4 regions of the Rhodococcus sp. NPDC076796 genome follow, and region 4 is predicted to be linked to each of the others. Evidence: predicted binding sites of a transcription regulator. Region 4 holds the regulator's gene; each other region holds the start of a gene.

Region 1 (5,015 bases), on a different contig from region 4:
TGCGCGCGAACGAGACAGGGAGGCCAACATCTCGTTGAAGCTGTTGGCCAGCGATGCCAGTTCGTCGTCACCGTTGACGTCGATGGGCTCGAAATCTCCTGTGCGGGCAACACGTTCGGTACCGGCCCGCAGTCGTCTGACCGGGCGGAGTCCGGTGCGTGCGACGGCGGCACCGGCGACACCTGCCAGTGCGACGAGGAACGCACCGACGAGGACCAAGGCGAGCGTGAGCTTGCCGAGTAGCGGTGACGCCGCGCTGAGCGATTCGGCCACCAGGATCGTCTCGCCGGCATCGGTGCGCTTGGCCGAGATGTAATAGCCTCGGACCTCGCGCAGCGACTGGTCGGTGTCGCCGTCGATGACAGATCTTTCTGCATCGTCCAGAACTCCGTTGGAATTGGTGAACGGCTCGGTGCCGTTAGTCGACGTCACCAATGTGCCGTCGCTGGTTGCGAAGGCGACCTTCACCGCGGTTCCCTCGGTATCTTCGATGCCGAAGCCGAAGAGATCGGCCGGGACGCCGGATGCGGCGCTGGCAATGATGGCGTCGCTGTTGCGTTCCACGCGGTCCACGATCTGCGAGCGGAGGGCTTGCTCCGCGACAAGATAGATCGCGAGAGCACTCACTGCGACTGCCAGGGCTGCCACACTCATCGTCAACACTCGGATTCGGCCGTGCAACGTCAGTGCTCTGGGGCGAGCGGCTGCACGTGGATTGCTCATTTCTCGAGTATGCCGGTCGTCGAGCGACGATCATTCTGCAGGCCGTGTGGACCGGCGTCGACATTCGGCAATGGTCGACGGTCCATCGAGTTCGTGCACCTGGGCTCGGCTTCCCTACCTTGGTGCGAGCGCCGGCATGGGTCCCAGGCCTCCGCGAAAGTTCGATCTTCAGAAGGGTGGGGTGTCGGTGTCTTCGGCTGTTGGTTCTGTTTCGGGGTCGTGGTTGTCGGGTGGGTTGGGGTAGGCGATGATGCCGGATCGTTTCGGTTTGGTGGGGATGTGTGGTCTGAGGTCGTTGCCGAGGATGGGTACTGCCGTGCCGTTGGCGGGCAGCGTGATGCGTGCGGTCTTCGAGGTCGAGGTCCACAGGATCGCGCCGCCGGGGAGCATGACAGCTTTCCAGTAGCCGGCGGTTTTGACGGAGTGGTGGTATTCGCAGAGGCATTGGAGGTTGTTGACGGTGGTCCAGCCGCCGCCGAGGGGGTTGGTGTGGTCGAACGGGTTAATGTGGTCGAGTTGGCAGCGTGCGGCGGGGCGGTGGCAGCCGGGGAATCGGCAGTGTTTGTCGCGGTGGCGGACGGCTGCGGTGGTGAGGGTGTCGGGTCGGTAGGTGAGGGCTCGGTCGGTGAGTGGGTCGCGGGCGACGGATTTTCCGAGGGTGGGGTCGGCGGCGATGGCGGCTTCGAGTGCGGCGGCGAGTGAGGCGGTGCCGATGTAGATGCCACTGGCTGTACAGCCGGTGCGGTGGTCCGGCCGGATTGTCGAGCGCAGGTCGAGTGCCCGCATGTTGCGGGCGGGATGCCTGACGCCGTCCAGATCGAGGGCAGAGCTGTGCCGTGTACCCCTGCCGATTGGGGTGTGGGTGCAGAACATCGCTGCGGCGGACGTCAGGGATTGCGTCCGTCGTTGGTTGTCGCTGCCATCTGGGGTGGGTGGGTCACGTAAGTCGTCTGGTGGCGGTCCAGTGGTCGGTGTCGGTGTCGGTGTGACTGTCCTGATTTCCTCGGGTTGACGTGAAGAAGTGTGGGTTTCGGTTCGGTCGGATGCAGTGCTGGGCTCCGGCATCGGCGCAGGTGCCAAAGCTGGATCCGGTGTTCGAGGTGGTCCGCCGGTCGGGTCGGGTGTCGGACTCGATGTGCCGGCCGGACCTCGGGCGGATGCTGCATTCGATGGTGCTGCATCGGAGCCACGGTCGGGATCTGTCTCCTGGCCGGGAGCAGAGTCCGCTGCCGTCGCGGGTGCTGATGCGGTTGCTGTAACTCTGGTCGGCGACTGCGACGATGGCGAGGTGATCGTGGTCGGTGCGCTGGTCGGAGCGGGCGCGGGGGTCGGTGATGGTGCTGGGTTTGATTCGGTGTCGGGGTCACTGTGCGTGGCGGACTCGTTCGCCGGTTCCATTGTCGGTGCAGTAGTTGCCTCGGCGGCGGTGGAAGCGTCTGTGGCACTAGAGGCCTCGGACCCAGACTCGGCCTCGGTCCCCGGTTTCAAGTCGCTGCCGGTGCGGCTACGCGTCTCGGTCCCGTGTGCTGCCGAGTCGGTGTTCGTCGCCCTATCAGCATCTTCGTCTGTATCCGACACTGAGTCCGGTTCCTGCTTCTGGTCTTTCGGTGTTCGTTCCCAGTCGCCTGTCTCTGGGTTCTGGTGTGCGAGGCCGAGGGATTCGGCGAGGGTGATCGCCTCGGTGAGCAGGATCTGCCAGTGGCTGGTGCGGGCCAATTCCCGCGCGAGGTCCGGGTCGATGGAGCCGTGCCCGGCGAGGTAGGCGGGGTTGGCGAGTAGTCCGATGAGGGTGGCGATGTCGACGGTGATCATCGTCAACGGCACCCGCCGATCCGGCAGCACCGCATCCGCTTTCGGGCAGTCGGGGCGTTGGCACAGGCATGTCAATCGGGGTTCGCCGTGCATGCGGGCCATGAACGCATCGCACAGGCGTTCCTTCTTCCCGCGCGGGTCTTTCGGGCAGAGGGTGTCTGCCATCTCCTCGAGCAGCTGCCATGCGGCGGCGGCTTCGGGTGCGGTCAGCTCCGCTCGGATGCGGGTGAGTTCTCCGGCCGGGGTGTAGGTGACGGTGCGGAACTTCTTCGCGAAGTCCCGCAACGCCGCTGCTTCCTCGGGTGCGACCCGCACCAGGATGTCCCAGATCTCCTTCTCGAGCGGACCCGGGGACGACCTGAGCGCCGCCTCCACCACTTCTTTCTCGACCAACGTGACGATGGCATCGGAGAGGTTGTCGAGGATCCGGCATACGGTGCGTACTCGTGGGAGGTCGACCTCGCCGGTCTCGAACGCGACCTTGAGCAGTGGCAGTCGGGTGTGCAGGGCAACGGCGACGGAGACGTACGCTTCGGCGACCGTCGCGGAACAGCCGAGGGCTACCGCCATCTCGGTGCGTCCGTATCGGCTGTAATGCTTGTGCTTGGTGTCGAGGGTGATCCAACTCCGATGGACGTCGTAGCAGGCGGAGATCTTGCGGGCCGCCTGCCGATTCTCCTCACGCGCGGCCGCGGTCAACGCCTCCAGTGACACAGCTGGCAGAGCACCCATCTTTCCACCCCCCGGTGAGCAACATTTCAGAACGTGCGTTCGAACTGAAAAGAGAGTAACCCGGGCCACCGACAAGAATGGAAAAATACTCCGGGAGGCCTACGCGTCTGGTCAGGGGCGGTGGTGGGCCGGGTCGGTGCTCTCGTTCCACCGTTGTGCCCATTGCCAAAGCGGTTCGAGTGCCGGCCCCAACTCATCGCCGAGTTCGGTCAGGCAATAGGAGCCGTCGGAGTCCTTGATCAATACGCGCGCGTCGACGAGGGTGCGCAGTCGCGTGGCGAGCACGCTGGAAGAGATGTCGTCGGTGCGTCGTCTGAGTTCGAGAAAGCCGAGCGGGCCGCTCCGCAGCTCCCAGAGAATGCGCATGTTCCATCGCTGTCCCAGGAGATCGAGTACGGCCATCATCGATTGTCGGCGTGCGTTTGCCATTTCCATCGCGCTCGATCATAGTAGTTCGAAAATCGAAGCAGTTCGAAAATCGAAGCGGAGGGTGTCTATGGAGCATCGCGCGTCAGGAAAATCTGTGCTGATCACGGGTGCGTCCCGGGGCATCGGAGCGGAAACGGCGGTGCAACTGGGTGCCGAAGGCGCTGCAGTGGCGGTGAACTTCCGTGAGAAGAAGCGCAGAGCCGATGCTGTTGTGCACTCGATCGAGGAAAGCGGAGGACGCGCACTAGCGGTCGGTGCCGACGTCACCGACCCCGAAGCAGTCGACGCGATGCTGAACGCCGTCGCAGCCGAATTCGGCGCAATCGACGTTCTGGTTCTCAATGCTTCTGGTGGGCTCGAGCTCGGTGCAGATCCCGGCTACGCCATGAGCATCAATCGCGACGCGCAGGTGGCGATGGCTCGAGCGGCCGCCGACCGCATGAAACCAGGCTCACGAATCGTCTTTCTCACCAGTCATCAGGCGCATTTCTACGGCAGGAAGCCCGTACCCGTCGAGTACGAGCCCATTGCTGCGAGCAAGCGAGCAGGCGAGGATGCCCTGCGCGACATGATTCCCGAATTGAATTCTCGGGGAATCGACTTCGTCGTCGTGTCCGGTGACATGATCGAGGGCACCATCGTGGTCACTCTGCTGGAGCGACGAAACCCCGATGCTGTGGCCGCCCGCGCCGCGCACGGTGCGCTCCCGACCGTTGCCGAGTTCGCTGCGGCCGTGGCGGCTGCAGTCGTCACGCCGATCGAGAGGTCCGGTCATACCGTGTATGTAGGTGGAGCCGATTACCTCGACGAGTTCGTGTCGGGGTAATCGGCTCCGTTCGACTGGATTCGTACTGTGCAACCGGGCAATCAGCTACCGAGGACGCAGAACTGGCCGCTCGTGAGGTTCAGTGCCAGTGACAGGGGGCCGACGCAATCGACGCCCTGACCCTCCGAGGTAGCGCCGGATCCCCACCCGGCGACGGCGACAGTCGTCTGTCCGGCATCGGCCCACGAGTGAGCGATTCCGCCGCCGAGTGCCAGTGCGTAGGCCGTCCCTGCATTCTTGCTTGCTCCGAGGGCGACGCCGTATCCGTTGGCGTAGGTGGTCGTCGCGCCGGGGCCGTCGTTGACGCTGACGGCGGTGCCGCTGTCAGCAGCGCCTGCGGTGGCCCGCCCGGTGCCGTTCGAGGTGGCTCCGCAGCTCGCGGTGTCGTCGACCTGGATGTCGTTGGCGGAAGGCGGAGACACACAGTTGACGGGGGCTGCCGACGCAGTGGCCGTGCCCGACAGGGCCGCGACCGTCAATCCCGAGCCCATGG
Region 2 (5,015 bases), on a different contig from region 4:
GTGAGTGTCACCGGTAGCGGCCCGATCTCGTCGTCGGCGCTCGAGCCCAGAGGTTCGGGGGTGGGAATGGTGGAGAGGCGGTCGAGGATCGCGGTGAGGATGAGCCACGCGAACAGCGTTCCGGTGACGATGCCGAAGGCGATCGACCCGCCTACCCACCACCACCAGTTGTCGAGCACGGTCGTGGAGCCGGTGCGGATCACGTCGGCAACGCCTTGCAGCGCCGATGTGCGCTCGAGCAGTCGAGAAATGCCCTCGAAGGTGTTGCGAAGAGTCTCGAGAAACAGCTCGCGCAGCGGAACGAGAACGAGCAGCATCAGCACGGTCAGGGCGCCCAGCGCCGGCCCGACGACCATCGAGGTGACGAGAACGCCGAACAGTCCTTGCTTCTTGCGCTTCGCCCGCCCGACCAGGCCGCCCAGTAGGGCAGCGCTGGCGACACTGATGGCGGTCTGGGTACCGGCCGCGACAAATCCGACGAGGGTGCCGGCGACCGCAGAGGTGACCAGTGCGCGAGTCCGATACCGGAGCGCGACCACCGACATGGGAATCGCTGCGACGACCTGAAGGATCGTCGCCATCGGTACCAACACACCGATCACCGTCAACGCGACGGTGAAGCTGCTCATGACGGCAGAGGTCGCCATCTCCTGCGGACCGAGGGGACCGGACTTGGGCGTGCGCACGGGCTGGGTCAGCGGCTGCGCTGGCTTGTGGCCGGTCCTGCTGCGCGACGGCTGTGGCCACCGCCACCGCTGCGCGGCTGACCACCGCTGCGCGGCTGACCACCGGAGCGAGCCGGGCCGCCGCGTCGCGCGTTGTTGCTGTTGCGAGGATTCGCGGTGCGAGCCGGTGCCTGCTCGGCCTTCGGTGCGGGCTGGACGTAGCGGGCCTGCTCGCCGACGAGATTCGCCACTGCGGGCGAGTCTGCGGTGACGCGGATGGGCGTGACCTTGATGTCGGCCTTGCGCAGCAGAACTGCGGTTTCCTTGCGCTGCTCGGGCAGGACGACGGTCACAACGTCTCCGGCGCTTCCCGCGCGTGCGGTGCGGCCGGAACGGTGCAGGTATGCCTTGTGCTCGGCCGGGGGATCGACGTGGACGACGAGCTGGACGTCGTCGACGTGGACGCCGCGGGCTGCGACGTCGGTGGCGACGAGAACACGAGCCTGGCCGGAGGAGAACGCGGCGAGGTTGCGGTCACGTGCGGCCTGCGAGAGGTTGCCGTGCAGGTCGACGGAAGGGATTCCGGCGTCGGTGAGCTGCTTGGCGAGCTTGCGGGCCTGATGCTTGGTGCGCATGAACAGGATGCGGCGTCCGGTGCCGGAGGCGAGCTGGTGGACGAGCTTCTTCTTGGCTTCGACGCCGTCGACCTCGAACACGCTGTGCGTCATGGCCTCGACGTGTGACGTGGCTTCATCGACGGAGTGCGTGATCTGGTTGTGCAGGAAGCGCTTGACCAGCTTGTCGACGCCGTTGTCCAGGGTCGCGGAGAACAGCATGCGCTGGCCCTTGTCCGGGGTGGCAGCGAGGATGCGGGTGACGACGGGCAGGAACCCGAGGTCGGCCATGTGGTCTGCCTCGTCGAGGACGGTGATCTGGACGCCGTCGAGGGTGAGGTGACGCTGCTTCATCAGGTCTTCGAGGCGACCGGGGCAGGCGACGACGATGTCGACTCCGCCCTTGAGCGCGGACACCTGACGGACCTGCGAGACACCACCGAAGATCGTGGTGACCTTCAGCGAGTACGCGGAGGCGAGGGGTTCGATCGCGACGGCGATCTGAGTGGCGAGCTCACGTGTCGGCGCGAGGATCAGGCCGCGGGGGCGGCCGGGCTTGCGGTTACCGGGGAGCTGGCCGGCGAGGCGAGCGACCATCGGGATGGAGAAGGCGAGTGTCTTGCCGCTGCCGGTCTTTCCGCGTCCGAGCACGTCGCGTCCCTGCAGTGTGTCGGGGAGCGTATCGGCCTGGATGGGGAATGCCTCGGTCTTGCCCTGGCTCGCGAGTACATCCGCGATGGCCTGGGGTACGCCGAGTGCAGAAAAAGTCTGTGGGGTCGTCATAGTGATGAAAAGTGCCTTTCGGGCAGGGTGTTGCACCTGCGGGCCTTCGGGCCGAGATGCAAGGTGGCGAGACTGCCGGTGGGCAGTTTCGATCGCCGTAAGAGAAGCCTGTGCAGGGTGCACATGGAGGTTCGGGAGCATTCCACGACGTCTGACGTGCAGCTACGCGCGTCGTTGACGAGTGTAACCGAGTTGTGGACAGCTCTGTTCCCGCCGTCGCTCATCACGCGGCGTCGAAGTCGAAGAGTCCTTCGAGTGTCACGTTCTCGATCGTCGAGTTGTAGAGCTCGACCACCGGCATCGGTGGCGCACTCGAGTCGTAGGTGTGCCCGGTGGGTGAGATGAGTATGTAGCGGTGTCGCGCGTTGCGTTTGTCTCGTAAGGCCTCGGCCGTCCAGCCCTCGCCCTCTTTCGCGTAATTGCATGCGGCACAAAGGCCTGCGCCGTTCTCGGCGCTCGTTCTGCCGCCTGCGGAGTGGGGTCTGATGTGATCGTGATGACGGATCGGCGCGTCGCACCACGGGGTTCGGCAGGTGCGATCTCGAAGATCGATGAGGCGTCCCAGCGCTGTCGGAAATGCGCGTGATGTGGACTCCACTGCCGTCAGTGCGCCGGACGTCGGATGCGCGTAGAGGCGGCGCAATGCGACGTGCGTCTCACTGTCGAGTGTGTCTCGGATGAGTTGCCGTGCGACGTCGGACGGAATGTCGCCGTAGCCGTGCATGTATGCGGACGTGGAACCGCCGGCGAGGAGGGCTGAATCGGCGATGACGATGTCGACGGTCACCGGAGGGCCCTGTGCGGCGGCTGCGCCGGTAACGCGCTCGAACACGAGATCGGCCATGATCTGGTCGCGGGTTCGTGTCTCACCGCCTGCATTGATGAGGGTGTCGGCGTCGCGTCGCAGTGTCGCCCACATGCAGACCATCTTCTCCATCGAGGTGAGCACGGTGAAGAAGCCCATCGATTCGGGTGCGGGGCGGGTGCTGGTGCGGCGGGCGGCGTAGGCCTTGGCGCGTCGTTTCACCTGGGAGGCGGCGTCGAGTTCGTTGGCGAGTGCACGGGCCCGGCCTTCGATGGTGCGGTCGCCGGCACCGGCCAATGTGGCGGGGTCTGTGCACAGTCGTTCGTCGATGGTGCGGCGGTCGTCGACGGTGAGGCATGCGGTCTCGCGAGCGAGGATCATGGCGCGCCACTCGTTGAGTTCGCCAGCTTTCAGGCGCGCGAGGGTGTGCGGCATTTCGTGCACCAGGGCGCGAGCAAGGCCGAGGTGGGTGCCGCCGCGGTTCGGTGATTCGCGTCGGGCCAGGCCGATCTGCGACGCAATACCGATGCGCCACTGCGGTTTCGGCTTACCGCGCTCGCGGCGTTCATTGCTGATGGTCGTCGCCACAGCGTCCGTCACCACGGCTTGAACTGCCACGCTGGCGCACTTGATCGTCTCGAGTGCCGAGATCAGATCGATGCCCGCTGCTGCGTCGATATCGAACTCCGATGACTGAAGGCGCGCAACGAAGCGCAGCACTTCATCGGACGTCAATGGCGAATCTTGTACGGCTGTGACCACGAGTTCCTCCCCAGTACTCGAATGCATGTTCGATAGTACGGGGGATTTCTTCGTAGCGCAACAGTCGCAAGCAATTGAGGGAGGGTGAAGCGTGGTGACGGCTCGTGGTGCCCTCGGCAGGATTCGAACCTGCGACCTACCCTTTAGGAGAGGGTTGCTCTATCCCCTGAGCTACGAAGGCTGGTGATCGTTGTGCTGATCCGAAGCCCTTGTCCAGCAACGGCTTTCGATCCCTCGAACGATCGGTTGCGGATGAGTTTGCTGTCACGGTGCACAGCTGGCCCACATCGCGCTCGCTAGTCTAGCGGCCCATCGTGGCGATCGTGAAGCAGGTTGCTGCCGTTCGTCACCGTCCAGGTCAGTGATGCGATCAGGTTCAGGGCGGTGCGATGCTGGTGGGCGGTGTAATCGGCGATCGATTCGATGCCGACGAAGCATCGGATATCGCGTGCGAAGGCGTCGAATGTAGCCGCCCTCCTCCCACAAACGCGCGCGCATTCGCGAGACGCGCGCAGAGTCGCCAGCCACGGGCTGTCTATTCCGCTCGCACCTGACGAACGCGCGCGCGTTTGCGGATCCCTAGCCGGATCCCGAGACCCCGCAGCCGGAGTCCAACACCGATCCCCACCACCTAGTCCGCCGCGATAGCGTCCACGATGTTCAGTCGAGAGGCGTGCACGGCAGGCGGAGCCGAACCCAACAGCGACAGGCCGAGGGCGACGAGGCCGTACAGCAGCACCGACCAACTCGCGGTGTAGGCGACTGGAATGCCGATGCTGGCTCCCAGGATCAGGGTGCTCAGGTATTGCAGACCCGCACCGATAATGAGGCCGAGGACGCCACCGACGATGCCGACCGAAAGTGCCTCGGCGAGCACCATTCGCGCCAGGGTTCCTCGGCCGCCGCCCATCGCGCGCAGCACCCCCAGTTCGCGTCGACGCTCGAGCACCGACAGTGTCAAGGTGTTGAGCAAGGCGACCGCAGCGACGAGCGCGACGATCCACTGCAACGCGATGGCCAACGCACCGGATTGTCGAATAGCGGCACTGGTGCCCTCCAGAGCGGCAGCGCCGGTGTAGACGAAGGCCTCGGGCGGTAGCGCCGAACGCAGTGAATCCTGCACGGCGGCAACGTCTCCGTCGACACCGATCTCCAGGTAGGTCGCCCCGGGCCGGTCGTACCACCGCTGCATCGAATCCAGCGAGATCGCCATCGTGCCGCCCGCGGCGTTGATGTAGTCGACCAGATCCAGCACCCGCACGGTCTGCACACCGGTCGGCGTCGGCAGATCGATGGAGTCGCCCACCGAGACACCCAGCGTTCTGCCGAACCCCCGGGACAGCACCACCCCGTCACCGGCGAGCACCTGGGAACGCACGTCTTCGG
Region 3 (5,015 bases), on a different contig from region 4:
CCGAGTGGGTGAACAAGGTCGGAGACGGCCGCGTGGACGAGCGCATCGAATTCACCCGCGACCACATTCAGCACCTGGTCTAACATAGCGGGTACGGGATCCACGGCAGCATCGCCTAGAACGGCGGTGCTGCCGTTTCCTCTGTCTCGGGCGGTTGATTGTCGGGTGGGTGGGGGTAGGCGATGATGCCGGATCGTTTCGGTTTGGTGGGGATGTGTGGTCTGAGGTCGTTGCCGAGGATGGGGACGGCTGTGCCGTTGGCGGGCAGCGTGATTCGGGTGGTCTTCGATGTCGATGTCCACAGGATGGCTCCGCCGGGGAGCATGACAGCTTTCCAGTAGCCGGCGGTTTTGACGGAGTGGTGGTATTCGCAGAGGCATTGCAGGTTGTTGACGGTGGTCCAGCCGCCGCCGAGGGGGTTGGTGTGGTCGAACGGGTTGATGTGGTCGAGTTGGCAGCGTGCGGCGGGGCGGTGGCAACCAGGGAATCGGCAGTGTTTGTCGCGGAGTCGGACCGCTGCGGTGGTGAGGGTGTCGGGGCGGTAGATCAGGGCGCGGTCGGTGAGTGGGTCGCGGGCGACGGATTTTCCGAGGGTGGGGTCGGCGGCGATGGCGGCTTCGAGTGCGGCAGCAAGGGATGCAGTGCCGAGGTAGATGCCACTGGCTGTGCAGCCGGTGCGGTGGTCCGGCCGGAGTGTCGAGCGTAGGTCCAGTGCCCTCATGTTGTGGGCGGGATGTCTGATGGCGTCCAGATCGAGGGCAGAGCTGTGCCGTGTGCCCCTGCCGACAGGGGTGTGAGTGCAGAACAGGGCTGCGGCGGACGTCAGTGACTGCGTCCGTCGTTGGTTGTCGCTGCGATCAGGTGCGGGTGGGGATGTGTCTGCGCCTGGACAGGTCGCCGCGGTGTTCGTTGCCGGCGGTGGCCCAGATATCGGCAGGGCTGTCCTGGTTTGCTCAGGTCGATCTGAAGCAGTGCACGACTCGCTTCGATCGGGTGCAGTGATGGGCGGCATCGGCGTCGGCGCAGGTGCTGGGTCCGGTGTTCGAGGTGGTTCGCCGGTCGGGTCGTGCGGTGAATCTGATGTGCCGACCGGACCTCGGGCCGAAGCTGCGGATTCTGCAGCCGTCGGCGGTGCCGATGCCGTCGCCGTTGCTGTCACGGTGGTCGGCGAGGGCGAGGGCGAGGGCGAGGTGGGCGTGGTCGTTGCCGTCGCGCTGGTCGGAGAGGGCGCGGGGGCGGGCGATGCTGCGGTGGCGGATTCGTTCGCCGGTTCCATATTCGGGGCAGTAGCCGCATCGGTGTCGACGTCGACGGAAGCTCCCGTGGTCGAGCAGGAGTCGGTCTCGGCCTCGGTCTCGGGTTCCGGGTTGCTGTCGGTGCGGCTGTGAGTCTCGGTAGCGCGTGTTCCCGAAGCAGCGCTCGTCCCTGAGTCCGTGTCCGTGTCCGTTCTCGTGGTTGCCAGATCCGACTCTGAGTCCGATTCCTGGGCTTGGTCTTTCGGTGTTCGTTCCCAATCCCCCGTCTCCGGGTTCTGCACGGCGAGGCCGAGGGATTCGGCGAGGGTGATCGCCTCGGTGAGCAGGATCTGCCAGTGGCTGTTGCGGGCCAATTCCCGCGCGAGGTCCGGGTCGATGGATCCGTGCCCGGCGAGGTAGGCGGGGTTGGCGAGCAGTCCGATGAGGGTGGCGATGTCGACGGTGATCATCGTCAACGGCACTCGCCGATCCGGCAACACCGCACCCGCCTTGGGACAATCCTCCCGTTGGCACAGGCATGTCAATCGGGGTTCGCCGTGCATGCGGGCCATGAACGCATCGCACAGACGCTCTTTCTTGCCGCGGGGGTCTTTCGGGCAGAGGGTGTCGGCCATCTCCTCTAGCAGCTGCCATGCGGCGGCGGCTTCGGGTGCGGTCAACTCCGCCCGGATGCGGGCGAGTTCCCCGGCAGGGCTGTAGGTGACGGTGCGGAACTTCTTCGCGAACTCCCGCAGTGCCGCTGCTTCCTCGGGTGCGACGCGCACCAGGATGTCCCAGATCTCCTTCTCGAGCGGACCCGGTGACGACCGCCGCGCCGCTTCGACGACCTCGGCTTCGACGCGGGTAACGATGTTGTCGGAGAGGTTGTCGAGGATCCGGCATACGGTGCGTACTCGTGGGAGGTCGACCTCGCCGGTCTCGAACGCGACCTTGAGCAGTGGCAGTCGGGTGTGCAGAGCGACTGCGACGGAGACGTACGATTCGGCGACCGTCGCCGAGCATCCCAACGCGACTGCCATTTCGGTGCGGCCGTATCGGCTGTAGTGCTTGTGCTTGGTGTCGAGGGTGATCCAGCTCCGATGGACGTCGTAGCAGGCGGAGATCTTGCGGGCCGCCTGCCGATTCTCCTCACGCGCGGCCGCGGTCAACGCCTCCAGTGACACAGCTGGCAGTGCACCCATCTTTTCACCCCCCGGTGAGCAACATTTCAGAACGTGCGTTCGAACTGAAAGAACAGTAACTCGACCCACCGACAAGAACGTTCGAGCTGACTATTAGGCAGCGGACCTGCCACTATCCGCCCAATCGTTCTACACTCCACTCCATGAGCGAGCCCGATTCCGCGGCGTCGGAGATGGCCGAGTTGCGAGCTCGGGCATACGAGGGTGATCAGGACGCCATCGACCAACTGGTCGAACTTGCAGGCTCTCGAAACGACCTCGACGAACTACGTTCACTCGCCGATGTAGGCAGCAGCGATGCCGTCGACATCCTCGTCGAGTTGGCCGGTGAACGTGGCGACCGCGCCGAGTTGCAGAGGTTGGCCACGGCGGGCAGTCAGGATGCGGCGGACGTTCTCGAAGAGATGGACAGCTAGCCGGGGCTGGGACGCTCCCCCAATTGCACGGTGAGTCGGTGCGCCGCGTCGAGCAGCAGCTTGCCCAACTCCCGGCGTCGATCATCACGGAATCGCGTCTCGACACCCGTCAGGCTCAGTGCCCACGCAGGACCTCCGGCGCGGTCGAACACCGCAGCACCGAGGCCCCAGCTGCCTTCCACCAGCAACGCCGGGTTGACGGCAAATCCGGTGGTGCGGGTGTGTGCGATGCGGCGTCGAATCTCGTTGTCGGAGTGACTGTCTCCCCACTCGGGCACGAGATCGACTCCGCTCAGGTACCCGTCCACCTCCCGATCGGGGAGGTGCGCCAGAATGGCCAGACCTGCGGACGCCACCCCGAGCGGTAGCCGAATGCCCTCGTACAACACGTGCGAGCGCAAGGGAAAGCTCCCTTCCACTCGAAGCAGGCACACGGTCTCCGCCCCTCGCCGGGCCGACAGGAACGCGCTTTCTCCGCTCTCGGTAGCCAACGCCTGCACTATCTTTCGAGCCTGGTCGGTGATGTCGTACCGCAATGCCGCCATCGATCCGAGCAGATAGATCTCCGGGCCCAATGACCAGTGGCCGGTGGCGGAGTCGCGGTCGACGAATCCTTGGTCGGCCATAGACGCCAGGAGGCGATGTGCGGTCGGTCTCGCGATACCGGTCGCCCGAGCGAGCGCGGTGGTCGAGGCACCCGACGGCTCCTCGCTACCCGCTGCGCGCAGCAACGAACAGATCTTGCCGATCACACTTGCGTTGGCATCCGCCGAGGTCACCCGGCCATCGTACGTCCACTCAGCGGACGCCAACTCCGCATCTGTTCATCGAACGAGCAAAAGCCAGCATTCACTTCACCTGTATACACAGCTCAGGTTCACTGACTACAACGTTTGCTCAACGAACACATCAGGAGCTACCAGTGACTGGAAAGACCTACGCGTCCGCCGCCGAGGCGGTCGCGGACATCGGCCGAGGAGCGACCCTCGCGGTCGGCGGCTTCGGATTGTGCGGCATCCCCGACGCCCTCATCGAGGCCATCGCGAACACCGACGCCGACGAGCTCGAAGTATTCTCCAACAACTGCGGCGTCGACGGCTACGGGCTCGGAATCCTGCTGGCCGCCGGACGAATTCGCCGTGTCACTGCGTCCTACGTCGGCGAGAACAAGGAGTTCGCCCGGCAGTATTTGGCCGGTGAGCTCGAGGTGGAACTGACCCCGCAGGGAACTCTGGCGGAACGACTTCGCGCCGGAGGCACCGGAATTCCCGCGTTCTTCACGCCGGCAGGAGTCGGCAGCCCCATCGCCGACGGCGGAATGCCGTGGCGCTACGACGCCGACGGTTCCGTCTCGATCGCGTCGCCACCCAAGGAGACTCGGGTGTTCGGTGACAAGCGCTACGTTCTCGAGGAGTCGATCAACGCCGACTTCGCACTGGTGCACGCCGAGATCGGTGACACAGCAGGAAATCTCGTGTTCGACAAGACTGCGATGAACTTCAATCCCCTCGCCGCGATGGCGGGCAGGATCACCATCGCGCAGGTCGAGAATCTGGTGGAGCCGGGCGAGATCGATCCGGCCCACGTACATCTTCCCGGCGTGTTCGTCCAACGTGTCGTGCATACCGGGCCACAGGACAGGCGCATCGAAAAGCGCACCGTCAGTTCAGGAGTTCGAGCATGAGCGCAGGATGGACACGCGACCAGATGGCCGAGCGCGCCGCAGCGGAAATGGTCGACGGGGAATATGTCAATCTCGGCATCGGACTGCCGACGTTGATCCCCGGGTACCTCACCGACGCGGTCAAGGTCACCCTGCACTCGGAGAACGGCATCCTCGGCACCGGGCCGTACCCCACCGAGGACGAGGTCGACGCAAATCTGATCAACGCGGGCAAGGAGACGGTCACCGTCAATCCCGGTGCGGCGTACTTCGATTCGTCGCTGAGCTTCGGCATGATCCGCGGCGGCCACATCGACACCGCCGTGCTGGGCGGCATGCAGGTCTCGCGCACCGGCGACCTGGCCAACTGGATGGTGCCCGGCAAGATGGTCAAGGGCATGGGCGGTGCGATGGACCTCGTGCACGGCGCCCGGCGCGTCATCGTCGTCATGGAACACACCGACCGCGACGGGAACCCGAAGATCCTGGACGCCTGCAC
Region 4 (5,015 bases):
ACCCGTGATGTGGGTGGGCAGAAGGTCACCGGCTACCCGGCGTTGGTACCCGAGGGACCGGGCGTCGCGGTGCGGGTCCTCAGCACCCCCGCCGAGGCGCGGGCCGCAATGCGGTCGGGAACCCGAGCCCTGCTGCTGTCGACGGCACCGAAGGGAACCAAGGCATTGCTGGCCGGACTACCGACCGCCGAACGCCTTGCCCTGGGCCAGAATCCGTACGGCGGAGTCGATGCGCTCCTCGAAGAATGCCGGGCTCTGGCGGTCGAGGAAGCGATGGATGCGCACGGTGGGCCGGTACGCGATCCCGAGGCCTTCGACAAGCTCAGGGCACTCGTCGACGCGGAGGTTCCGCAGCGTACCGCCGCGGTGCTGGCCCTGGTTCGCCCGGTGTTGACTGCTGCCCTGGCACTGTCCGCGCAACTGCACTCCTCCTCGGGTGAGCCGGCAGACGACGTTCGGGAACAGCTCGACGGCTTGATCTTTCGCGGGTTCGTCACCGAGTTCGGTTCTCGCAGATTGGCGGACCTGCCGCGCTATCTCGCCGCTGCGACGAAGCGGTTGGCGACGCTGCCGAGCAGTGCGGGCCGGGACGCGGCGGCGATGGACGTACTCGATCGGGTGTACGCGTCGTACGGGCGACTGTTGGATTCGCTGCCGGAGAGCAGAAAGAACAGTTCCGGGGTACAGGAACTGTTCTGGATGATCGAGGAACTGCGCGTCGGACTGTTCGCCCAGGGCATTCGCACGGCGTATCCGGTATCGGAGAAGCGTATCGAAAAGGCGATCTCGGACCAGAGTCGCTGACGGGCGGGACTGTCAGTCGATGTCTGCCGACTCGCGGTGCTTGCGCAGTTCGTGGATTTCTTTCTCGAAGTCCTCGGCCGAGCTGAACGAGCGATAGACGGAAGCAAAGCGCAGGTAGGCCACTTCGTCCAGATCGCGGAGCGGACCGAGAATGGCCAACCCCACTTCGTTGCTCGGGATCTCCGCGGATCCCGCTGCACGGATGGCGTCCTCGACCTGCTGTGCCAGCAGGTTCAGCGCGTCGTTGTCGACATCTCTGCCCTGGCAGGCACGTCGGACTCCCTTGACGACCTTCTCGCGACTGAACGGCTCGGTGACGCCGCTGCGTTTCACGACTGCGAGCACTGCGGCCTCGACGGTCGTGAATCGACGACCGCACTCCGGGCAGGAGCGACGCCGCCGGATTGCTTGCCCCTCGTCCATCTCACGCGAGTCGACCACGCGTGAGTCGGGATGCCTGCAGAACGGGCAATGCATGAGGGATCCTCCGTCGTAGCCGATGCTCCGACGACAAACACGCACAGACGAGCACGCACATCGGGGCAGTCTGTCGAGGATACTCAGTCTTCTCGAACCCGACGGGGCCGGTGGTCATCTGCCGGGCGTGTACTCGACGACAGCTCCGTCGTGCACCTCGACCACACCCGCCGGTTGCGCGCCTGCATCGGGGGCAACGGCCCGCAGGTTCGCGATGCCGATCAGTCCGCCTGCGACGACCAGGACCGCCAACATCCACAACATCAGCGAGCGAATCCGAACCGGCTGGCTCGCGAAGTGCGCCGAGGTCGCGTCGAACTCGCGATCGGCCACCTCGCGATCGGTGACGTCGGTCCACGACGGGTCGAGGACGGGCAGGCACGGGCCCGGTTGCGTGGCGAGACCGTGCAACACCGGACGCGCCCGGCGACGACGCTCGACGACAGTGGATCGGGCACGGACACCGGCGGCGGTGGGGCGATCGGTGATGATGGTCATCGGAACCTCGTCTTCGCTCGTTGGATCGATTATTCGATCAGGCGTTCGATGGACGCTTGTTCGAAGTTCTATCACGAGCCTCCGACAAAGTCTGCAGAAAACGCGACACGAGTCGAACAGATGTTTGATTCAACAGCTGATACACGCTAGATTCGTGTCAGAAACCACACGCCACACGAGTCGACACCATCAACTCCAGTCCGCGCAGACCTACCCCGCAGACCGGATCCAGGACACCAGCAGGAGGCCGACAGCATGAAGGACGAGACCTCGACGAGGTCGACCACGCGTTCCACGACAACCGGTTCCAAGACGACCGGAGCCAGGGCCACCGCACCGAAGGAAGCAGCGGGTAAGCCCGCTGCGGAACCGACATCCAAGGCCATGGAAGTCGGCACCGACATCAGTGCGGGTCTGACCGAGCGGCAGCGGAAGGTACTCGAGGTCATTCGCGCTTCGGTCACCGAGCGCGGTTACCCACCGAGCATTCGGGAGATCGGTGACGCGGTCGGTCTGACGTCGACCTCGTCCGTCGCTCACCAACTCCGCACCCTCGAGCGCAAGGGCTTCCTCCGGCGCGACGCCAACCGCCCCCGCGCCGTCGATGTCCGCGGTCTCGACGAGGTGCAGGCCGATCAGGCTGCCGCGGCGGTCGACGGATCGCAGGCATCGGAGGATCAGGATCGATTGCCGACCCCGACGTTCGTGCCGGTGCTGGGCCGGATCGCTGCAGGCGGCCCGATTCTGGCCGAGGAGGCCGTCGAGGACGTGTTCCCGCTCCCCCGCGAGCTGGTCGGTCAGGGTTCGCTGTTCCTGCTCAAGGTGGTCGGTGAATCGATGATCGACGCGGCCATCTGCGACGGCGACTGGGTGGTGGTTCGTCAGCAGTCCGTGGCGGACAACGGCGACATCGTCGCTGCGATGATCGACGGGGAGGCCACCGTCAAGACGTTCAAGCGGTCCAAGGGCGAGGTGTGGCTGCTGCCGCACAATCCGCTGTTCGAGCCGATTCCGGGCAACAACGCCGCGATCCTCGGCAAGGTCGTCACCGTGATGCGCAAGCTCTAGGGATCGTCACCGTATCGACATGCGAAGGGCCGCAGCACATGTGCTGCGGCCCTTCGCATGTCTGAAGATCAGCGGATCACAGATTCAATCCGCGGCCGATGATCTCCTTCATGATCTCGGTGGTGCCGCCGTAGATGGTCTGCACACGGGAGTCCATGTACGCCTTGGCGATCGGGTATTCCTTCATGTAGCCGTAGCCACCGTGCAGCTGCAGACACCGGTCGATCAGTTTGACCTGATTCTCGGTGGTCCACCACTTCGCCATCGCGGCTTCCTGGACGGTCAACTTGTCTTCGTTGAGCAGTTCGATGAACTTGTCCACCATGATGCGGGTGGCGGTGGTTTCGGTGGCCAACTCCGCCAACACGAAGCGCGTGTTCTGGAACTTGCCGATCGACTTTCCGAACGCCTTGCGGTCACGGCAGTACTGAATGGTCATGTCCAGCGCCGATTCCATCGCCGCGGCAGCGACGACGGCGATGGAGAGCCGCTCCTGGGGCAAGTTCTGCATCAGGTAGATGAAGCCCATGCCCTCGTCGCCGAGCAGGTTGGCGGCGGGCACGCGAACGTCGGTGAAGCTCAGTTCGGCGGTGTCCTGGGCCTTCATGCCGATCTTGTCCAGGTTGCGGCCTCGCTCGAATCCGGGCATGTCGCGTTCGACGACCAGCAGGCTGAAGCCCTGTGCGCCCTTCTCGGGGTCGGTGCAGGCCACGACGATCACCAGATCGGCATTGATTCCGTTGGTGATGAACGTCTTCGAGCCGTTGAGCACCCAGTCGTCACCGTCACGTACGGCCTTGGTCTTGATGCCCTGCAGGTCGCTTCCGGTGCCCGGCTCGGTCATCGCGATCGCCGTGATCAGTTCGCCGGAGCAGAATCCGGGGAGCCAGCGCTGCTTCTGCTCGTCGTTCGCAAGATCGATCAGGTACGGCGCGACGACGTCGTTGTGCAGGGTGAACCCGATACCGCTGTACCCGCCGCGGGTGGTTTCCTCGGTGACGATGGCGTTGTAGCGGAAGTCCTTGACTCCGCCGCCGCCGAACTCCTCGGGCGCTGCCGTTCCGAGGAAGCCCTGCTTACCGGCCTCGACCCAGACGCCGCGATCGACGATGTTCTGCTCTTCCCACTTCGCGTGGTTCGGCGCTACGTGCTGATCGAGAAATTTCCGGTAGGACTCCCGGAACAGCTCGTGCTCGGGCTCGAAAAGTGTGCGTTCCACGAATGTCTCCTTGTTCGGTGCATACCGGCAGCGACCACGCGAAATCTCTACGGATCTCGGTCGCCGGTACGACTGACGTCACAGGGAAACACTACGTCCGCGGTGTCGGGTCGGTCGATGACCAAAACGCGCGCGATCCGTGACCGACCTCGCTAACGACCTCGTGTGCCTGCACTCCTCGCGAGCGCCGAGACGATCGGGTAGCCGAGAAGGATGCCCACCGAACCCCAGGCGATACCGCCGAGCTCGACCGATCCGACGGACAGTGTCAGGTCGCCGATTCCGGCGACGAGCGCCGCAGCGACGACCATGAGATTGACCGGATCGGTGAAGTCGACCTTCGCGTCGGTCCAGATGCGTACGCCGAGCAGCCCGATGAGGCCGTAGAGAACCAGGGTTGCGCCGCCGATGACCCCGTCGGGCGCGGTGAAGATCAGTGCACCGAACTTGGGCGAGAACGCGAGCAGCATCGCGGTGATCGATGCGACCCAGTACGCCGCGGTCGAGTAGACGCGAGTGGCGGCCATGACGCCGATGTTCTCTGCGTAGGTGGTGGTGCCCGAACCGCCGCCGGCTCCGGCGAGTGTGGTCGCCAGCCCGTCGGCGATCAATGCGTCACCGGCCACGTCGTCGAGGTTCTTGCCGGTCATCGCGGCGACGGCTTTGACGTGCCCCACGTTCTCGGCGACGAGGACGATCACCACCGGCAGCGCCACGAGGATCACCGACAGCTCGAAGGACGGACCGCGAAACTCGGGTAGACCGATCCAGCTCGCCGCGCTCAGTGCGTCGAGACGCGGTTGCGCGATTCCCCCGGTGACGGCGGCGAACACCCAACCCACGACGACACCGAGCAGAATTCCGAGTCGCCCGATCAAGCCGGGTCCGAGCGCCGTCGCCAGCAGAATCGCGATCAGGGTGACGGCTGCGATCAGCGGCTGTGCCTCGA

The links. Region 4 encodes LexA, which represses DNA repair genes until DNA is damaged. Its sites were predicted from a motif close to CGAACANNTGTTCG; they were not measured.
Region 1: the regulator LexA is predicted to act here: its motif matches at 3,296-3,309, upstream of AB0366_RS20215 (DUF222 domain-containing protein).
Region 2: the regulator LexA is predicted to act here: its motif matches at 3,648-3,661, upstream of AB0366_RS01970 (HNH endonuclease signature motif containing protein).
Region 3: the regulator LexA is predicted to act here: its motif matches at 2,466-2,479, upstream of AB0366_RS07195 (DUF222 domain-containing protein).

What each region holds. Positions count from the first base shown of each region.
Region 1 is NZ_JBFBMS010000007.1:38,575-43,589, reverse strand. Features, by position in the region: gene AB0366_RS20220 (HAMP domain-containing protein) at 1-723, opposite strand, end outside; gene AB0366_RS20215 (DUF222 domain-containing protein) at 892-3,267, opposite strand; gene AB0366_RS20210 (helix-turn-helix domain-containing protein) at 3,379-3,702, opposite strand; gene AB0366_RS20205 (SDR family oxidoreductase) at 3,626-4,522, shown strand; gene AB0366_RS20200 (DUF6764 family protein) at 4,564-5,015, opposite strand, start outside.
Region 2 is NZ_JBFBMS010000001.1:409,248-414,262, reverse strand. Features, by position in the region: gene AB0366_RS01980 (ATP-binding cassette domain-containing protein) at 1-686, opposite strand, end outside; gene AB0366_RS01975 (DEAD/DEAH box helicase) at 695-2,062, opposite strand; gene AB0366_RS01970 (HNH endonuclease signature motif containing protein) at 2,286-3,629, opposite strand; tRNA gene AB0366_RS01965 (tRNA-Arg) at 3,735-3,810, opposite strand; gene AB0366_RS01960 (FtsX-like permease family protein) at 4,261-5,015, opposite strand, start outside.
Region 3 is NZ_JBFBMS010000002.1:412,859-417,873, forward strand. Features, by position in the region: gene AB0366_RS07190 (NADH:flavin oxidoreductase) at 1-83, shown strand, start outside; gene AB0366_RS07195 (DUF222 domain-containing protein) at 116-2,437, opposite strand; gene AB0366_RS07200 (hypothetical protein) at 2,581-2,853, shown strand; gene AB0366_RS07205 (IclR family transcriptional regulator) at 2,850-3,632, opposite strand; gene AB0366_RS07210 (CoA transferase subunit A) at 3,776-4,537, shown strand; gene AB0366_RS07215 (3-oxoacid CoA-transferase subunit B) at 4,534-5,015, shown strand, end outside.
Region 4 is NZ_JBFBMS010000003.1:309,698-314,712, forward strand. Features, by position in the region: gene hrpA (ATP-dependent RNA helicase HrpA) at 1-804, shown strand, start outside; gene nrdR (transcriptional regulator NrdR) at 817-1,281, opposite strand; gene AB0366_RS11650 (hypothetical protein) at 1,396-1,779, opposite strand; gene lexA (transcriptional repressor LexA) at 2,164-2,847, shown strand; gene AB0366_RS11660 (acyl-CoA dehydrogenase family protein) at 2,924-4,066, opposite strand; gene AB0366_RS11665 (solute carrier family 23 protein) at 4,219-5,015, opposite strand, start outside.